DNA from 4 places in the Streptomyces sp. NPDC058664 genome. Region 3 is predicted to be linked to each of the others. Evidence: riboswitches for the same ligand, from Rfam matches in the RefSeq annotation. Region 3 holds a riboswitch; each other region holds the start of a gene.
What was found. A riboswitch is a leader RNA that binds a small molecule or an ion and turns the genes downstream of it on or off. The one in region 3 is predicted to bind cyclic di-AMP.

Region 1 (4,158 bases), on a different contig from region 3:
CCAGCGGGTACGCGGAGACCAGCTCGGCGTAGTAGTCCGTCATCTCGGCGGCCGTGCGGGACTGGCCCTCGAACTCGTACGAGCCGTCCTTGTAGAACTCGGAGGCGGCGACGTCGAGCGCGAGCGCGATGTCACGGCCGGGCTCGTAACCGGCCTCCTTGATCGCCTCGATGATGAGGTCCAGGGCGGCGCGGTTCGACTCGAGGTTCGGCGCGAAGCCGCCCTCGTCGCCGAGACCGGTGGACAGGCCCTTGGTCTTCAGGACCTTCTTCAGGGTGTGGTAGACCTCCGCACCCCAGCGAAGGGCCTCGGAGAAGGACTCCGCGCCGATCGGGGCGATCATGAACTCCTGGATGTCCACGTTGGAGTCGGCGTGCGACCCACCGTTGAGGATGTTCATCATCGGAACGGGCAGCAGGTGCGCGTTCGGGCCGCCGAGGTAGCGGAAGAGCGGGAGGTCGGAGGCCTCGGACGCGGCGTGCGCGACGGCGAGGGAGACGCCGAGGATGGCGTTGGCGCCGAGGGAGGCCTTGTTCTCGGTGGCGTCCAGGTCGAACATCGCCTGGTCGATCAGGCGCTGCTCGGTGGCGTCGTAGCCGACGAGCTCCGGGCCGATCTGCTCGATGACGGCGAGGACGGCCTTCTCGACACCCTTGCCCAGGTAGCGGTTGGGGTCACCGTCGCGAAGCTCGATGGCCTCGAACGCACCGGTGGAGGCGCCGGACGGAACAGCAGCACGGCCGGTGCTGCCGTCGTCGAGGCCGACCTCGACCTCGACCGTGGGGTTGCCTCGGGAGTCCAGGATTTCCCGGGCTACGACGACGTCGATGGACGGCACGAGCATCTCCTTTTTGGGATGTGACGCTGGATGTGACGCAAGGCCGGTGCAGGGTCGCTTTGCCTTGCGACAAGAGCCTAACCGGCTCGGGGGCTCCGGCCCGCCGGGCGCCCGCCCCCTGGGACGAAAAAGGACCCAAGGGCATGCATCACGGGACGAAGGACCCCGGATCTACCGGGCGGTAATCACCGGGTCGTCCCGAAACGGAGAGTCGGGGTCGGCCGGCTCCCTCCCGGAGGCGGAGAGCCGGGGCCGGCTTCCTCCCGGAAACGGGGAACCCCGGCCCGGCGCGCACGGGGGAAGGGGCGCGCCGGGTCGGGGTGGTCACCGCGGGAGGGTCGTGGGGACCGCGTGAGCCGCCGGACTCACGCGGACCGCCGGGCTCACTTCAGGTGAAGCTGCTGGCCCGGGTAGATGAGGTCGGCGTTCTCGACGACGTCCTTGTTCAGCTCGAAGAGCTCGGCCCAGCCGCCGTCGACGCCCTGCGCCCGGGCGATGGTGCTGAGGGTGTCGCCGGTCACGACCTTGTACTCGCCGTCGCCCTTCTCGACCTTCTTGCCGGTCGGGGTGGTGACGGTCTTCTTGGCGGCGGCCTTCGGCGCGGCGGTCTGCGCGCTCTTCGGCTGCGGAGCCTGGCGCTGCTCGCTGCGGGTGGTCGGCTGCTCGGCCTTCCGCTCCGGCTGCGGGGCGCTCTGCTGCGGGGCGCTCTCGGCGGCGCCGCCGTCGTAGGAGGCTCCGGAGAGGCCCACGCCACAGCTCGGCCAGGCGCCCTTGCCCTGGCCCGCGAGGACCTTCTCGGCGATGGCGATCTGCTGGGACTTCGACGCCTGGTTGGCGGTCGAGGCGTAGGCGGTGCCGCCGTACGCGGCCCAGGTGGAGGCCGAGAACTGGAGGCCGCCGTAGTAGCCGTTGCCCGTGTTGATGGACCAGTTGCCGCCGGACTCGCACTGGGCGACGCGGTCCCACTCGGAGGCCGTGGCGGCCGAGGCGGTGCCCGCGGTCATCAGCGGGGCCGCGACGGCGACACCGGTGACGCCGACGAGCGCGACGACCTGGGTGGCCTTGGAGGGACGGCGGTGTTTGCCCTTGCCGGAAAACAGCATGGAGATTCTCCTCACCGACGCCTGTGAGGTGAGCTGTCGGGTTCGGGCCGGAAAGTTGCCCGGCCGCGTGTCCTAGCACGCGGCTTCACCCCAAGCCGATCGTCGGCCGTCTTTCTCAACGGCCGGAACCGGCACTTACCTTGGGTCCCCCACTCCTGCCTTCGGCGCTTGCGCGACGACTGTTCCCATCGGCCGACGGCAGGATTCGGCGTTTCGGTCGACGGGGCCCGCGGTGGCGAGCGGTAAGACCGTAGACACAGACCCACCGGAAGTTCAAAGAGGCGCATTGCGGAAATATCGCCCCTACTTGCCCTCCGGTGGGCGGCGTTTACGCAGGTGAGAGGTGGCGGAGACAAAAGGTACGGCCAAGACACGCCAGTTGGGGCGAAGAGACCCATGTCTCACTTACGCAGAACCGGACATACGGCCTCGAATCACTCGGCCGTCGCGGGCGAAATGTCCGTCAATTCGAGGCTCTGACCAGGAAGGATGAGGTCCGGATCGATGCCCACCGTCCGCCGATTGGCGTCGTAGAGGGCGGTCCAGCCTCCGGGGAGTTCGTTCTTCTGCGCGATGTCGGACAGGCTGTCGCCCGGCCGCACGGTGTACGCGTCCGAAGTGTCCTGACTGTCCGTTGCGCCCGCACCCTTCGCCTCGTCAACCGGCGTCGATGCGATGGGCGTTTCGGTCACCTTGCTCCCGGACGAGGCGTGTCTACCCGATTCGAGTGAACTGTCCGCCTTGCCGGTTTCCTCCGGTGCGGCCTCGCCCCGATGCTTCCCGCTTCCGGGAGTGGCCGACGTCGCGTCACCTTCCGGAGTGCCGGGCATCACGGACGAACCGGGCGCACCGGGCGTGGTGGAGGCGTCAGGGGCGACCGGGGTGGTCGGGGTGACCGGAGTGGTCGGCGCGGTCGTGTCGGCCGGCGCGGAGGGGCTCACCGGGGTGGTCGGCACGCCGGGCGCGGTCGGCGAGACCGGCGTGGCGGGCGCGGTCGGAGAGGCGGGGGCGGTCGGCGTGACGGCGCCCGTGGCCCGCCTCGCGGTCTCCTCGGTCGCGGTGGAGCCCGTGGAGCCCTCCGGAAGGCCCGCGGTCCGGTTCGACTCGACGACCGGCCCCGTGGGGACCTTCGGGACGGAAGCCGGCCCCGGGTCCACGCCGGGGGCCCTGCCGTCGTTCGTCAGGCCGGCGATCGGCGCGCAGGTGGCCCACTCGACGGAGCCCTTGGCGAGCGCCTTCTCGGCCACCGCGATCTGCTGGGCGCGGCTGGCCAGGTCGGCGCTGGGCGCGTACGCCAGGCCGCCGTTCCGCTCCCAGCTGTCCTGGGTGAACTGGAGGCCGCCGTACATGCCGTTGCCGAAGTTGGCGCTCCACTGGCCGCCGGACTCGCACTCGGCGACCCGGTCCCAGGTGGCGGCGTCGGCCGCGGAGGCGGACCCGGTGGCGAGCAGCGGCAGCGCCATGGCGGATCCGGTCACACCGGCGGCGACGACGATGGCGGGGGCCTGACGGGGGCGACGGTGTCGTCCGTTCCCGGAACGCATAGGAGCGCCTTTCGCGTGACGGCTGGGATTGCGGCGAACGTAGCGGTATTCGAACGCTCGTCACAAGTCGATGGCCTCACGATCACGCGAAGATCACATTTCTGATACGCCGTCACCGTGCCGGAGCGGTACGGACGGGGAGAACTCCACCGGAAGCGTGCGCAATCCCCGCATGATGAGCCCGCCGCGCCAGCGCAGTTCGGCCGGGTCGGCGGCAAGTCGCAGGTCCGGAAGGCGGGTCAGCAGGGTCGCGAGCGCCGTCTGCCCCTCGAGGCGGGCGAGCGGCGCGCCCAGGCAGTAGTGGATGCCGTGCCCGTACCCGAGGTGCTGGCTGTCGCGCCGGGTGAGGTCGAGCGTGTCCGGTCCCGCGAACCGCTCCGGGTCCCGGTTGGCGGCGGCGAGCACCACGAGCACCGGGTCCCCCGCCGGGATCTCCTGCCCGCCGATGGTCAGCGGCTGCGTCGCGTACCGCCAGGTGGCCATCTCCACCGGCCCGTCGAACCGCAGCAGCTCCTCCACCGCGGTCTCCAGGAGGCCCGTCTGGCCCGCCGCGATCGAGGCCTGGAGCCGCTCGCGCTGCTCGGGGTGGTGCAGCAGGGCGTGGACGCCGTTGCCGATGAGGTTGATGGTCGTCTCGAAACCGGCGAAGAGGAGCACGAAGCACATCGCGGTG
Region 2 (4,158 bases), on a different contig from region 3:
GCAGCGACTCCTCCGCGCCGGCCTTGATGGTGGCGGCGGCCAGTCCCTTGAAGCGGGGGTGGGCGCCGACCTTGGTGGCGACGACGATGTCGTCGCGGTTGCCGCGGGAGGCGAGCCAGCGGCCGATGACGGTCTCGGACTCGCCGCCCTCGTTGCCCTCGGCCCAGGCGGAGTAGACGTCGGCGGAGTCGACGAAGTTGCCGCCGGCTGCGGCGTAGGCGTCGAGGACGGCGAAGGACCGCGTCTCGTCGGCCGTCCACCCGAAGACGTTGCCGCCGAGGGCGAGCGGGAAGACGTGCAGGTCGGAACTGCCCAGCGGGCGGAGAGAGGCCATGGAGGGGCAACCCTCTCCGGCCCCGGGCCTATTCCGCGGCCGGTCCGCCCGCTGCTCAGGCCCGCCGGTCCGCCCGCTGCTCAGGCCCGCCGGTCCGCCCGCCGATCCACCCGCCGGTCAGGCCCGGCGACCAGGCAGCCCGGCGGTCAGACCGTCAGGCGGTCAGACCGTCAGGCCCTTGGAGCGGAGCCAGTCCGCCGGGTTGATGCCGTCGCCGCCGGGCGTGTGCACCTCCATGTGGAGGTGGGCGCCGGAGACGTTGCCCGTGGCGCCGACGCGGCCGATCGTCTCGCCGGTGCCCACGGTCTGGCCGACGCCGACCGTCATGGACGACAGGTGGCAGTACCAGACCTCGGTGCCGTCCTCCAGCTCCAGGACGATCCGGTAGCCGTAGGAACCGGACCAGCCCGCCGACTTGACGGTGGCGCCGTGGACCGCCTTGAGCGGGGTGCCGGTGGGGGCCGCGAAGTCGAGGCCCGTGTGGTAGCCGGAGGACCACATCGAGCCGGACTGCATGTAGGTGGCGGTGAGGGAGTACGAGGAGAGCGGCATCGAGTAGCTCGCGGCGAGCTGGGCGAGGCGCTCGGCCTCGGCCTTGGCCGCGGCTTCCGCCTCCGCCTTCGCCTTGGCCTCCGCCTCGGCCTTCGCCTTCGCCTCGGCAGCGGCCTCCGCGGCCGCCTTCTCCGCGGCCTCGGCCTTGGCCGCGGCCTCCGCGGCCGCCTTCTCCGCCGCCGCCTTCTCCGCCGCGGCCTTCTCGGCGGCGTCGGCGGAGGCCTGCTGCTGCTCGGCCTGCTGGAGGATGCGCGCACGCAGGGCCTCGCCCGCGTCGGCGGTGCCGGCCGTCTTCCCCGTCACCTGCTCGGCGGCCGTCCCGGTCCGCTCGTCGTCGTCGACGGTGGTGTACGCGGCGACGGTGAGCGGGTTCGGGTTGGAGCGGGCCGCGGCGACCGTCAGGTCCTCGTCCGACGACGTGCCCGCGTCCGGGAGGAGGTCGCCGACGCCGGGAAGGTCGTGGGCGTCCGGCAGACCGAGGTCCGGGAGGTCCGGGAGCGAGATGGCCACCGGCGGCTTCTCCTGCGCGGTGGCGAGGCCGCCCGCGCCGACGGCCGCGATGACACCGACGCCGAGGACGGTGGAGGAGCGGGCGAAGTTGGAGCGCTGCTTGACGACCCGGTGCCGGCCGCCGGAGCGGCTCTCGGCGCGGAGGGAGCCCTCGGTGGGGTTCCACTCGGTGTCCGGGGCGGCAGGACCCGCACCACTTCCGAAGGCGTCGAAGGGGACTTCGGGTGCGGGGGTGTTGGACGCCACGAAGGGGCGCTCCTTTCCTTCCTTCTCGCCTACCGGGTTAGCTGACGGGTTCGGAGCAGGAAGGTCTCCTACGGGCACGGTCGCACAGGTGCGAAGGGCCCGATTCACCCCAATTGGTGGTTCCCCGGTTCCTTTTCAGGATTCGGCGCGTGCGCACGGTGCCGCCTCTTGCGGCGGCTGGGACGACCGCGCTGCGTTATCGAACGTTAATAGACAGCGGGTCCCGATTCCAAGCCGTTCCCCTTGATCATTCATTGAATTGGGTCACAATGGCCCGAGTTGACCCCCCTTCAGCAACAACTGGCGAAACCTACCCGGGCTGACACCGGATCAATTGTTATCGCAGCGACACCTTCCGGCTACGGCCGGTGACCGGGCCCGGCCGGCGGGACCACCGGCATCGTGCGGCGCCGCTCCGGCTGCGTCGTCGTGGGACGGCTCAGCGCGAGCAGCGCCATGTCGTCCGTCGCCCCGCCGCCCGTGTGCAGCCGTACGTCGTCCACCAGCGCGTCGAGGAGCTCCTCGGGCCCCGGGAAGATCCGGCCGGCGAGGCGCTGCCCCGGGTCGTAGAAGACACCCGCCGCGTTCCGCGCCTCGGAGAGGCCGTCGGTGTAGAAGAGCAGCGTCGCGCCCGGCGGGTACGGCCGCCCCTCGGCCCGGTCCGGCCACACCGCCAGATCGCCCATGCCGAGCGGCAGCGCCGGTTCGGTCGGATCCAGCGTGTCCAGGCGCCCGTCCGCGTACAGCATCAGCGGTGGCGGGTGCCCGCGGTTGACGATCCGTACGAAACCGCTGAAGGTGCCGCTCCCGCCCTCGCGCGGGATCTCGGCCAGGACGGCGGTGGTGAAGCCCTCGACGGCGTCGAGTCCGTCCCTGCGGGTGCCTTCCCGGGCCAGCGCCCGTTCGAGGCGCTGCGCCACGCCCTCCAGGCTCCGCTCCTGCTCGGCCGCCTCCCGGAAGGCCCCGATGACGACGGCGACGGCCTCCACCGCGTCCATCCCCTTGCCCCGGACGTCCCCGACGACGAGCCGCACCCCGTAGGGGGTGTCCTGGACGGCGAACAGGTCGCCGCCGATGAACGCGTCCGCCTGCGCCGCCTCGTAACGGGCCGCGCACTGCAGCCCGCCGATCCGCTCGGCGGGCGTCGGCAGCACGGCCTTCTGCGCGGTCTCCGCGATGACCCGCGCCGAGGCGAGCCGCTCGCCGCTGCGGCGCACGACCCGGCTGATGAGGAGGGCGAGCGCGGAGACGGTGGCGACGGTCAGGGTCTCGGTGAGGGTCGGGACCTCGGTGACGGTGCCGTTGTAGAGGTGCAGCCCGACGGAGGCGAGGAGCGCGGCGATCCCGGTGAGGAGGGTCGTGAGGGTGGAGAAGAAGGGCGCGGCGATCAGCGGGGCGGCGGAGAACAGCGGCGCGGCGGTGTACGCGGGCGGTGTCAGCAGGTCGAAGACGACCCCGCCGGCGATGACCAGCGGCGGCAGCGCGCGGATGAACCGCCGGGCACGCCCGTACGAGTGGCGGCCGTCACCGCCCCGTCGCCCGCCGTCGCCCGCTCCTAGGGGGTGCCCCACCTGTGCTCTCCTGCCCGGTCCGTACCCGGCCGCGGTCCGTACCGCGCCCTCCCAGGGTGGCCGCCCCCGCACCGGGCGGCGACTCCCACGGGGCCGACCGGCGTACGGAGGCGGCCGGCCGCCGTCAGAGGTTCCGCTCGGCGTAGATCTCCATCGCGTCCCGGACCAGGACCGCGGTCCCCTCGCCGTGCTTGTCGTAGTTCGCGGTGAACCGCGGGTCGTCGACGTACATCCGGCCGAGGCCGATCACGTACTCCTTGCTCGGGGTCGTGGTGTGCGACAGCCACGCGATCTGGCGCCGCGTGATCGCCTGCACCTCCTCGTCGCCGGCGGCCAGGCCGTCCCTGAGCGCCCGCGCGAAGTCGCGGGCGATCCCCGCCTGCTCGTCCATGAACGCCTTCTTCCCCTCGGCGTCGAGCGACCGCCACCAGCGGTCCCCCTTCTCGTACGCGTCGCGGCCCCAGCGCTCGGTGACCTCCTCCTCGTACGCCGTGTGGTCGAAACCGTCGAACACTTCGTCGGCCATGAGTTCTTCTCCGTTCTCGGTCTTGTGGAGAGTGGTCCGCACGGACGCGATCCGGCGACCGATGCGCTCGCGCTCCTGTTCGAGCAGGGCGAGATGGGTGCGGAGGGCGGCGGTCGTGTCCCGCTGCCCCGCGAGGACCTCGGCGATGGCGGACAGCGAGAGCCCGAGCTCGCGCAGCAGCAGGATCCGCTGCAGCCGCACGAGCGCCGCCTGGTCGTAGTACCGGTAACCGTTCGCGCCGATCCGGCTCGGCTCCAGCAGTCCGCGCTCTCCGTAGTGCCGGAGGGTGCGGCTGGTGGTGCCGGCCTTCTTGGCGATCTCTTGGATCGACCACTCCATACCCGGAACGCTAAATCTTGACGTCGCGTCAAGGTCAAGCGGAGAAGTACGTCAAGCGGAGAAGTGCCGGGAAACGGCAT
Region 3 (4,158 bases):
TGGCGGGCCATGTACGCGAAGGCCACGGCGTAGCTCGCGGAGGCGCCGAGGAGCGCGAGGGCGCCCCAGCTCATCAGGCCGGTCCCCCGGCTCCAGGGCGCGAAGATCAGCAGGACTCCGGCGAAGCCGAGCGCGAGGCCGGCCGACCGGGCGGCGCGCAGGGGGCGTTCGGAGCCCAGGGCCAGGCCGATGAGGAGGGACCAGAGCGGGGTGGTGGCGTTGAGTACGCCCGCCACTCCGCTGTCCACGGTCTGTTCTCCGACCGAGAAGAGCAGGAACGGCAGCGCGTTGCAGAAGAAGGCGGCGACGACGAGCCGTCCCCAGGTCGCCCGGTCCCGTGGCAGCCGCTGTCCCGCCGCGTACGCGAGTGCGAGGAGCACCGCCGCGCCCAGCAGGCACCGTACGAAGGTGATCCACCCGGGACCGAGGCCCTCGTTGAGGGAGATCTTGATCCAGAGGAAGCCCGAGCCCCAGAGCAGGGCCAGGACGCCCATGCGTGTCGCCGATGTCATGTCCTCACGGTCCTCCGCCCCATCCGACAGGACAAGCGATGAATCGTGGGGTCGGCGTTAAGCTGTGCTACATGCTCGATGTGAGACGCATGCAGGTGCTCCGGGCCGTCGTCAGCAGTGGCTCCGTGACCGCCGCGGCCGCGCACCTCGGTTACACCCCCTCGGCCGTGAGCCAGCAGATCGGCGTCCTGGAGAAGGAGGCCGGCATCGCGCTGCTCGAACGGTTCGGCAGGGGCGTGCGTCCGACGGCCGCCGGGCGGCTGCTCACCGAGCACGCCGCCGTCATCGGCCGTCAGGTCGCCGAGGCCGAGACCGCCCTCGCCGATCTGCGGGCGGGCCGCACCGGGCAGATCGCGGTCCACTACTTCGCCACGGCGGGCGCCGATCTCGTCGCTCCCGCCCTGGCCCGTTTCCGCACCGAACACCCGGGCGTACGCGTGGAGCTGAGGATCTCCGACGGTGCTCCCGACGAGGACGCCGACCTCACCCTGGTGGTACGGCCCCGGGGCGGCGGCCCCGGAGCGTCCGGCGACGGGTTGCGGCTGGTCCATCTGCTCGACGACCCCTACCGGGCCGTGCTGCCCAAGGGCCATCCGCTCGCCGGCCGCCGCGCCGCCGTCGACCTCGCCTCGCTCGCCGCCGAGCCCTGGGTCGGCAGCGAACGCCCCGGCCCGTGCCTCGACGCGGTGATGGAGGCGTGCGCGGCGGCCGGGTTCACCCCGGACATCGCGGTGGAGTGCGAGGAGTACGCCACCGCGCAGGGCTTCGTCGCGGCCGGTCTCGGCGTGAGCCTGATCCCGTTGACCGGCTTGGGCAGCCGCCACCCGAACGTGGTCGTCCGCAAGGTCCGCGGTCCTGAGCCGGTCCGTTCGATCCACGCGGCGGTACGGGAGTCCTCGCTCACCCTGCCTGCCGTGCGGGGTCTCCTCACGGCCCTTCAGGAGGTGTGACGGGGGCGGCGCGCGGGGCGGCCCTCAGCGGCCGGCGTGTGCGGCGCGGTGGATCGTGGCGTCGAGGAGGGCCAGGGCGTCCGCCGCGGTACGGCCGGGGGCCCGGTTCCACGGTCCGATCAGGTCCCGCCACCCCCGGGACCGGAGTTCGGCCATGATCCAGGCGGCCCCCTCGTTCATCGTCGTCGCGCTGCCGTAGCCGAGCCGGTGGGCGGCGAGGAGGGCGCCGCAGACGCACCGGGCCCCACGGACGTCGCGCAGTTTGTACGGGGCGTTCTGCCAGCCCCACTCCGCCAGCACGAGGCGCGCGTAGCCGAGGTGGACCGAGGGGCGCAGCTCCGACCGGCCGACCCGCCGCCAGGCGTGCAGCCGGTCGGGCAGTACGGCTCCGATCCGCCCCGGGAGGCGGCGCTCGGCGGGAAGGGGTGGCGGCAGTGCGTCGAGCGCGTCGGCGACGAGCCGGTCCACCGGCACGGTGAGCAGAGCTCTCCAGCTCTCGGCGTCCGGCGCCGCGTTCGGTGCCGCGTCGGGCGCGGGGACGGGCGTGATCTCGGGCGCGGGGACGGGCGCGGACGGCGGGGCGGCGGTCCAGTCCGTGACGATCCGCTGCCAGGTGGCGCTCTCGTAGAGGGCGGCGGCCTGGCGGTCGAGGGTCTCGGGGGTGAGCAGGGGGGCGGAGGGCGACATCCGGGCGGCTCCTCGGTCGGGGTCACTCCATCGTTCAGGACGAATGTCGGCTTTGCGCCCTATGCCCTTGAGTGCCCCACGATCGACCAGCTCTTTACAACACACTTCCCTATTAACAGATTTAAGGTGCATATACGGACATTGAACGCCTGGTGACGCGACTCACTTTCCCCCGCCCCCACCCGCGCCCGGAACCGGCGCATTCCGCACGGCGCAAGGAAGTTCGGCCGGCCCGGCCGACGGTCGATCTTGAATTCCGCGAATTATGTGATCCTTCGGCCGAACGACGGCATCCGCTCCTCTTGTTCTCCGTCGCGTCACTGGCCTACGGTCACCTCCATTCGAGCGGATCGCCGAATCCTGCCACCGCTCGTAATACCTCCCTTTCACCCGACGGCAGGAGCGGGGGACCCACGAATACGCCGGCCCGGATTCCGGGACGGCTCGGGGTGAAGCCGCGTGCGTGCGGCCGGACATCTCCAGTCCGAACCCGACAGCTCACCCCGAAGGCGCCGGAGAGGAATCCGTCATGCCTGCACACGGTAAGCACCGCCGCCCCCGTCGCAACCCCGTCTCCCGTGGACTCGCGCTGGTCGGCACGGGTGGGGCCGCCCTCGCCCTCCCCCTGCTCGCCCCCGGCGCGGCCGGCGCCGCGCCCGTCTCCGGAACCCCGGAGGTCGCCGCCCAGCCCGCCGCCGCTTTCGGCGCAGCAGCCCCGGCCAAGGCTCCCGCCGCCCCGGCCGCCGCGCGTACGTACACCGTCGTCAGTGGCGACTCGCTTTCCCTGATCGCCCAGAAGAAGGGAATTCAGGGCGGCTGGAAGAGCCTTTACAAGGCCAATAAGAGCACGGTGGGTGACAACCCGTCACTCATTCACCCCGGTCTTGAACTGACGGTCGGTCGGAATTCCGTGAAGGCCACCCCCGCACAGGCGAAGAAGTCCGGTTCGGCCGAACGGGCGAGCCGGTCCGAGCGCCGGGCGGCCGCCCCGGCCGCCGCCACCTCCACCGGAGCCTCCGCCGCGCAGGCCGCTCCTGCCGCCGCCCCGGCCGCCGCTCCGGTCAAGGCCGCCCCGGCCGCCGCCACCCAGTACGCGAACAACCTCGACGGCTGGATCCGGGAGTCGCTGGACATCATGGCCCAGCGCGGTATCCCCGGTTCCTACGACGGGATCCTCCGCAACGTCATGCGCGAGTCGTCCGGCAACCCGCGGGCCATCAACAACTGGGACATCAACGCGGTGAACGGCACCCCCTCGAAGGGGCTCCTCCAGGTGATCCAGCCGACCTTCGACGCCTACCACGTGCCGGGCACGTCCACGGATCTGTACGACCCGGTCGCCAACATCACCGCCGCCTGCAACTACGCGGCCGACCGCTACGGCTCCATCGACAACGTCAACGGCCCCTACTGATCCCGGAAGTGCTCGGTGAACCAGGAGGTGGCCAGCTCCGCCACCTCCTCCAGGGCACCGGGTTCCTCGAAGAGATGGGTGGCGCCCTCCACGACGGCCAGCCGGTTCTCGCAGCGCAACAGGGCGCCCGCCCGCCGGTTGAGGTCGAGGACCAGCGCGTCCCTGCCTCCCACCACCAGGAGCGTGGGCGCCCGCACCTGGGCCAGGCGGTCGGCCGCGAGGTCCGGTCGGCCGCCGCGTGAGACGACGGCGGCCACGGACGACCCGGGTTCGCCCGCCGCCCACAGCGCGGCGGCGGCTCCCGTGCTCGCACCGAAGTAGCCGAGCGGCAGGCCGGCGCCCTCGGGCCGCCCGGCGAGCCAGTCCGTGGCACCGGCGAGCCGGCCCGCGAGCAGGGGCGTGTCGAAGACACGCGCCCGGTCGGCCGCCTCCGTCTCGGTGAGCAGGTCGAAGAGGAGCGTTCCGAGGCCCGCCCGGTTGAGCTCCGTCGCGACCGCCCGGTTGCGGGAGCTGTGCCGACTGCTGCCGCTGCCGTGGGCGAACAGGACGATGCCCGCGGCCCCTTCGGGCACCGCGAGCCGCCCGGCGAGCACCG
Region 4 (4,158 bases), on a different contig from region 3:
TGAGGGACCACAGGTCGAGGACCGGGCAGTCGTAGCGGTCCGCGATGGCCCGGACGTGGGCGGTGTAGGTGGCGATCTTGCCGCGCAGGTGCCTGAGCACGGGCACGTCACGGGTGTCGAAGCCGGTGGTCACCATGACGGTGCCGACGGCGGAGGTCAGTTCGGCGACGGCGCGCTCGAAGCGCTCGGCCACGTCGTCGGGGTCCGAGCCGGGGCGGATGATGTCGTTGCCGCCGGCGCAGAAGGTCACCAGGTCGGGGGCGAGTTCCTTCGCCCGGGGGACCTGTTCCGCCACGATCTGGTCGAGGAGGCGCCCGCGTACGGCCAGGTTGGCGTAGCGGAAGGCGTCGTGCTCCGGCAGCTGGTCGGCGAGCAGGACCGCGAAGCGGTCCGCCCAGCCGACGTACGTCCCGTCGGGCCCGGGGTCTCCGACGCCCTCGGTGAAGCTGTCACCGATCGCCGCGTACGACCCGAATGCGTTCTTGTCTCTTGATCTCGAATCGTCTGCCACGGGAGCACATCCTTCCCTTTCGGGTGTGACCTACGCGACCGTAAGGAGGGGTTGACGCCGGGTGACATATGCCACCGATAAAGAATTTGCCAAGCCGGAATAGAGCGGGGAACGCGCGCGGCCCGGCACAGGAGTGCCGGGCCGCGCGGGAGTTGACGTGCGTCAGATGGAGACGCCGTGCTGGCGCAGGTAGCCCAGCGGGTCGATGTCGGAGCCGTAGCTCGGCGAGGTGCGGATCTCGAAGTGGAGGTGCGGGCCGGTCGAGTTGCCGGTGGAGCCGGAGAGACCGATCTGCTGACCGCCGCCGACCGTCTGGCCGGAGGAGACGGAGAGGGAGGAGAGGTGGGCGTACTGGGAGTAGTTGCCGTCGGCGTGCTGGATGACGACCTCGTTGCCGTAGGCGCCGCTCCAGCCGGCCGAGACGACCGTGCCGGCGCCGACGGCGCGGACGGTGGTGCCGGAGGAGGCGATGAAGTCGGCACCGGTGTGGTAGCCGGAGGACCACATGGAGCCGGAGGCGCGGTACGGGGTGGAGACGCCGCCGTCGACCGGTGCGACCCAGCCGGACGCGGAGGTCGAGGCGCCGGAGCTGGAGGAGCCCGTGGACTGCGCGGAGGAGGACGAGGACGAGGAGTCCGTGGACTGCGCGGCGGCGGCCGGGGCGGCGGGGCGCTCGCCGCCGCGGGAGGCGCGCGGGGTGTCACCGTTCTTCGCGGAGGACCCGGCGGAGCTCTTCTGGGCCTTCGGGGCGGCGGCCTTGGGCGCGGCGCTCTTCGGGGCGGCGCTCTTCGGGGCGGCGGCCGCAGCGGTGCTCTTGGCTCCGAGCGTGAGCTTCATGCCCGGCAGGATGAGCGAGGGGTCCTCGCCGACGACCTGGCGGTTGTCGGCGTACAGCTTCTGCCAGCCGCCCGCGAGGTCGTGCTCGGAGGCGATCTTCGACAGGTAGTCACCCCGCACGACGGAGTACGTCTTCGGCGCGGCCTTCGCGGCGGGCGCGGCCGGGGCGGCGGCGGGGGCCTTCACCTGGGCGGCGGCGACGGTGGCGGGGGCCGCGGCCGGGGCGGCCTGCGTGGCGGCGTGGGCGCCGGTGGCTCCGAGGAGCGGGAGGGCGACGACGGCGCCTCCGGTACCGGCGGCGGCGATCGAGCGGGTGAGGCGGCTGGACTTGGTACGGCGGTGCTTACCCTTCGCGGGCATGGCGAATTCCTCTCCGGCGCCTGCGAGGTGAGCTGTCGGGTTCGGACTGGAGATGTCCGGCCGCGCTCTCACGCGGCTTCACCCCGAGCCGTCCTGCGTCGCGGGACCGGCGTACTTCCTGGGTCCCCCGCTCCTGCCACGCATGGGTGAGTGGGAATTCCGGACGGTGGCAGGATTCGGCGGTCCGACCGGATTGACGGTGACGCTAGACGAGGGGGTCGGCACGGACAAGCCGCTGATTTCCACCGGCTTTCCCCGCTCTGTCTTCCGCCGGGAATTCCGGTCACCCTCCGTGGATGACGGACCTTCGATTTCCCTTTTGCGTACGGCAATTGCTTCCGGCCGTCGGCCACGATCCGTCACTTCTATGACCCTGCTCACGCACCGGATCCCATCTCACCCGTAAACAGGGCGCGTTATACGCAAGGCCCCAATACGGACAGATCGCCCATTCCTGCTCCCGGGGGGTGCGCCGCCACCGTCCCGCCTGGATGATTGCCCCTGGAACCCATTCCGCGTCGGGCACCCCGAACGTCGACCACCAGGAGCATCCGTGACGCAGCAGCTGCCGCAGGTCCCGCCCACCGAACTGAACGAACCCGAGCTGGTCGAGGTCCGCAACTTCCGGGACGTGGGCGGCCTGCCGACGACGGACGGGCGCGCCGTGCGCCCCGGCCGCCTCTTCCGCAGCGGTCACCTCGCCCACGCGACCGGGACGGACGTCGCCTTCCTCGACTCGCTGGGGCTGCACACCGTCTTCGACTTCCGGAACCTGGCCGACCGGAAGGTCGAGGGTCCGGACGTCGAGCTGCCCGGCGTGCGGAACGTGAACATACCCCTCAACGATCCGGCGGACGGCAAGGAGTTCTGGAAGCTGGTCCGCGACGGCGACATCGAGCAGCTGCGGGAGATCCTCGGCGACGGCAAGGCCGCCGCCCGCATGTCCGACTCGTACCGGAAGATGGTGATCGAGCGGACCGCGGAGCACAGCCGGATCCTGCACTCCCTGGCCGAGGACAGCCTGCCCGCCCTGATGCACTGCGCGGCCGGCAAGGACCGCGCCGGGCTCTCCATCGCGATCACCCTGCTCGCCGTCGGGGTCGAGCGCGCGGCGATCGAGGCCGACTACGTGCTGTCGAACGAGCCGCACCGCCGCTACAAGGTGCGCCGCGGCTCCACCGCTCCGGACGCCATGTCGCCCGAGGTGATGGAGCTGCTGAGCCCGCTGTTCGACGCGCGGGTGGAGTACCTGCGGGACGCCTTCGAGACGATCGAGGCGACCTGGGGCTCGGTGGACGGCTACCTCGCGGACGGCCTGAAGCTGACCGCGGAGACCCGGGAGCGCCTGCGGGAGCGGCTGCTCACCGAGGCGTAGCCGACGGCCCGGCCCGGAACTCCCCTACTGGTTCTGCCCGCCGAGCATGAAGAGCAGGTAGAGGAAACCGGCGAAGAGGTGGCCGGCGATCAGGTAGGCGAACAGGCGGAGGACCAGCCCCTTGGGGAACTTGCCCTCCCCGCGCTCCTCGCCGGTCACCGGTCGCGACTTCCTTGACATGTCGGGCATATCGGTCCTTTCGGAGGGATGAAGAGCCGCGGGGATCAGCGCCGGTGCGGGGTCCCGTCACCGAGGCACAGCTCGGCCGCGGGACTCTGCATCAGGGTGTGGACGAACAGCAGCTCCGCCCCGCCGGGGGTGGCGGCGCCGATCCGGTGCGGGGTGAGCGAGTCGAGGTGCGCGCTGTCCCCGGGGTCGAGGACATGGACGGCCTCGCCGAGCGCGAGCCGCACCCGGCCCTCCAGGACGTGGATCCACTCCTCCCCGGGGTGGACGCGCACGATGTCGGCCCGGGTGGCGTACGGCACGTGGACCCGCAGGCACTGCAGGGCGCGCCCGGCGCCGCCCGCCTGGCGGTAGATCCATCCGTCGGCCTCGACCGGTTCGGAGCGGCCGGCCCGGACGACGGGGTCACGCTCGGGCGGCGCCTCGCCGAGGAGCTCGGAGACCGTCGTACCGTAGATACGGGCGAGGGCGAGCAGCATCGGCAGCGAGGGTTGTCTGTTCCCGGTCTCCAGGCGCGAGAGGTGGGCCGGCGAGAGGCCGGCCCGCTGGGCGGCGGTCTCCAGGGTGAGCCCCCGGCGGCGGCGCAGGGCCCGCAGCTGCGGGGCGACGTCCGGCAGGGCACCCGGAGACGGGGAGGCGGGGCCGGGGTCGGCGGGAGCCGGCGAGGCAGGGTCCGGGAAGGTCTCCCCGGGGACGTGGTCCATGCGTCCATTCCGCCAGCTTCGTGCCTCTGAGGCAAGTTTCTTGCCTCAGAGGCAAAAGTCGGAGGGTGTGGGCGTCAGCGCTGCGCGACCGCCTGCTTGACCAGTGTCCTCCCGAAGTCCCACATCAGCCCGCCGCCCCCGTGGGCCTCGTCCATGACCGCCGTGAAGGCGGTGACGAACCGGTC

Region 1: it holds a riboswitch for cyclic di-AMP, as region 3 does, so the genes downstream of both, ACFWUY_RS05475 (transglycosylase family protein) here and ACFWUY_RS10835 (transglycosylase SLT domain-containing protein) in region 3, are expected to answer to the same signal.
Region 2: it holds a riboswitch for cyclic di-AMP, as region 3 does, so the genes downstream of both, ACFWUY_RS03205 (M23 family metallopeptidase) here and ACFWUY_RS10835 (transglycosylase SLT domain-containing protein) in region 3, are expected to answer to the same signal.
Region 4: it holds a riboswitch for cyclic di-AMP, as region 3 does, so the genes downstream of both, ACFWUY_RS08040 (peptidoglycan DD-metalloendopeptidase family protein) here and ACFWUY_RS10835 (transglycosylase SLT domain-containing protein) in region 3, are expected to answer to the same signal.

Annotation. Positions count from the first base shown of each region.
Region 1 is NZ_JBHXRW010000004.1:191,993-196,150, reverse strand. Features, by position in the region: gene eno (phosphopyruvate hydratase) at 1-838, opposite strand, end outside; gene ACFWUY_RS05475 (transglycosylase family protein) at 1,222-1,941, opposite strand; cyclic di-AMP (ydaO/yuaA leader) riboswitch at 1,945-2,118, opposite strand; gene ACFWUY_RS05470 (transglycosylase family protein) at 2,376-3,485, opposite strand; gene ACFWUY_RS05465 (cytochrome P450) at 3,579-4,158, opposite strand, start outside.
Region 2 is NZ_JBHXRW010000003.1:21,661-25,818, forward strand. Features, by position in the region: gene ACFWUY_RS03200 (aldo/keto reductase) at 1-334, opposite strand, end outside; gene ACFWUY_RS03205 (M23 family metallopeptidase) at 497-1,642, opposite strand; cyclic di-AMP (ydaO/yuaA leader) riboswitch at 1,654-1,800, opposite strand; gene ACFWUY_RS03210 (PP2C family protein-serine/threonine phosphatase) at 2,002-3,213, opposite strand; gene ACFWUY_RS03215 (MerR family transcriptional regulator) at 3,338-4,078, opposite strand.
Region 3 is NZ_JBHXRW010000010.1:56,307-60,464, forward strand. Features, by position in the region: gene ACFWUY_RS10820 (DMT family transporter) at 1-512, opposite strand, end outside; gene ACFWUY_RS10825 (LysR family transcriptional regulator) at 584-1,462, shown strand; gene ACFWUY_RS10830 (hypothetical protein) at 1,487-2,149, opposite strand; cyclic di-AMP (ydaO/yuaA leader) riboswitch at 2,491-2,674, shown strand; gene ACFWUY_RS10835 (transglycosylase SLT domain-containing protein) at 2,679-3,563, shown strand; gene ACFWUY_RS10840 (phosphoribosyltransferase family protein) at 3,557-4,158, opposite strand, start outside.
Region 4 is NZ_JBHXRW010000007.1:28,440-32,597, forward strand. Features, by position in the region: gene ACFWUY_RS08035 (SGNH/GDSL hydrolase family protein) at 1-511, opposite strand, end outside; gene ACFWUY_RS08040 (peptidoglycan DD-metalloendopeptidase family protein) at 674-1,708, opposite strand; cyclic di-AMP (ydaO/yuaA leader) riboswitch at 1,713-1,867, opposite strand; gene ACFWUY_RS08045 (tyrosine-protein phosphatase) at 2,262-3,083, shown strand; gene ACFWUY_RS08050 (DUF6126 family protein) at 3,108-3,263, opposite strand; gene ACFWUY_RS08055 (helix-turn-helix domain-containing protein) at 3,308-3,973, opposite strand; gene ACFWUY_RS08060 (aspartate aminotransferase family protein) at 4,048-4,158, opposite strand, start outside.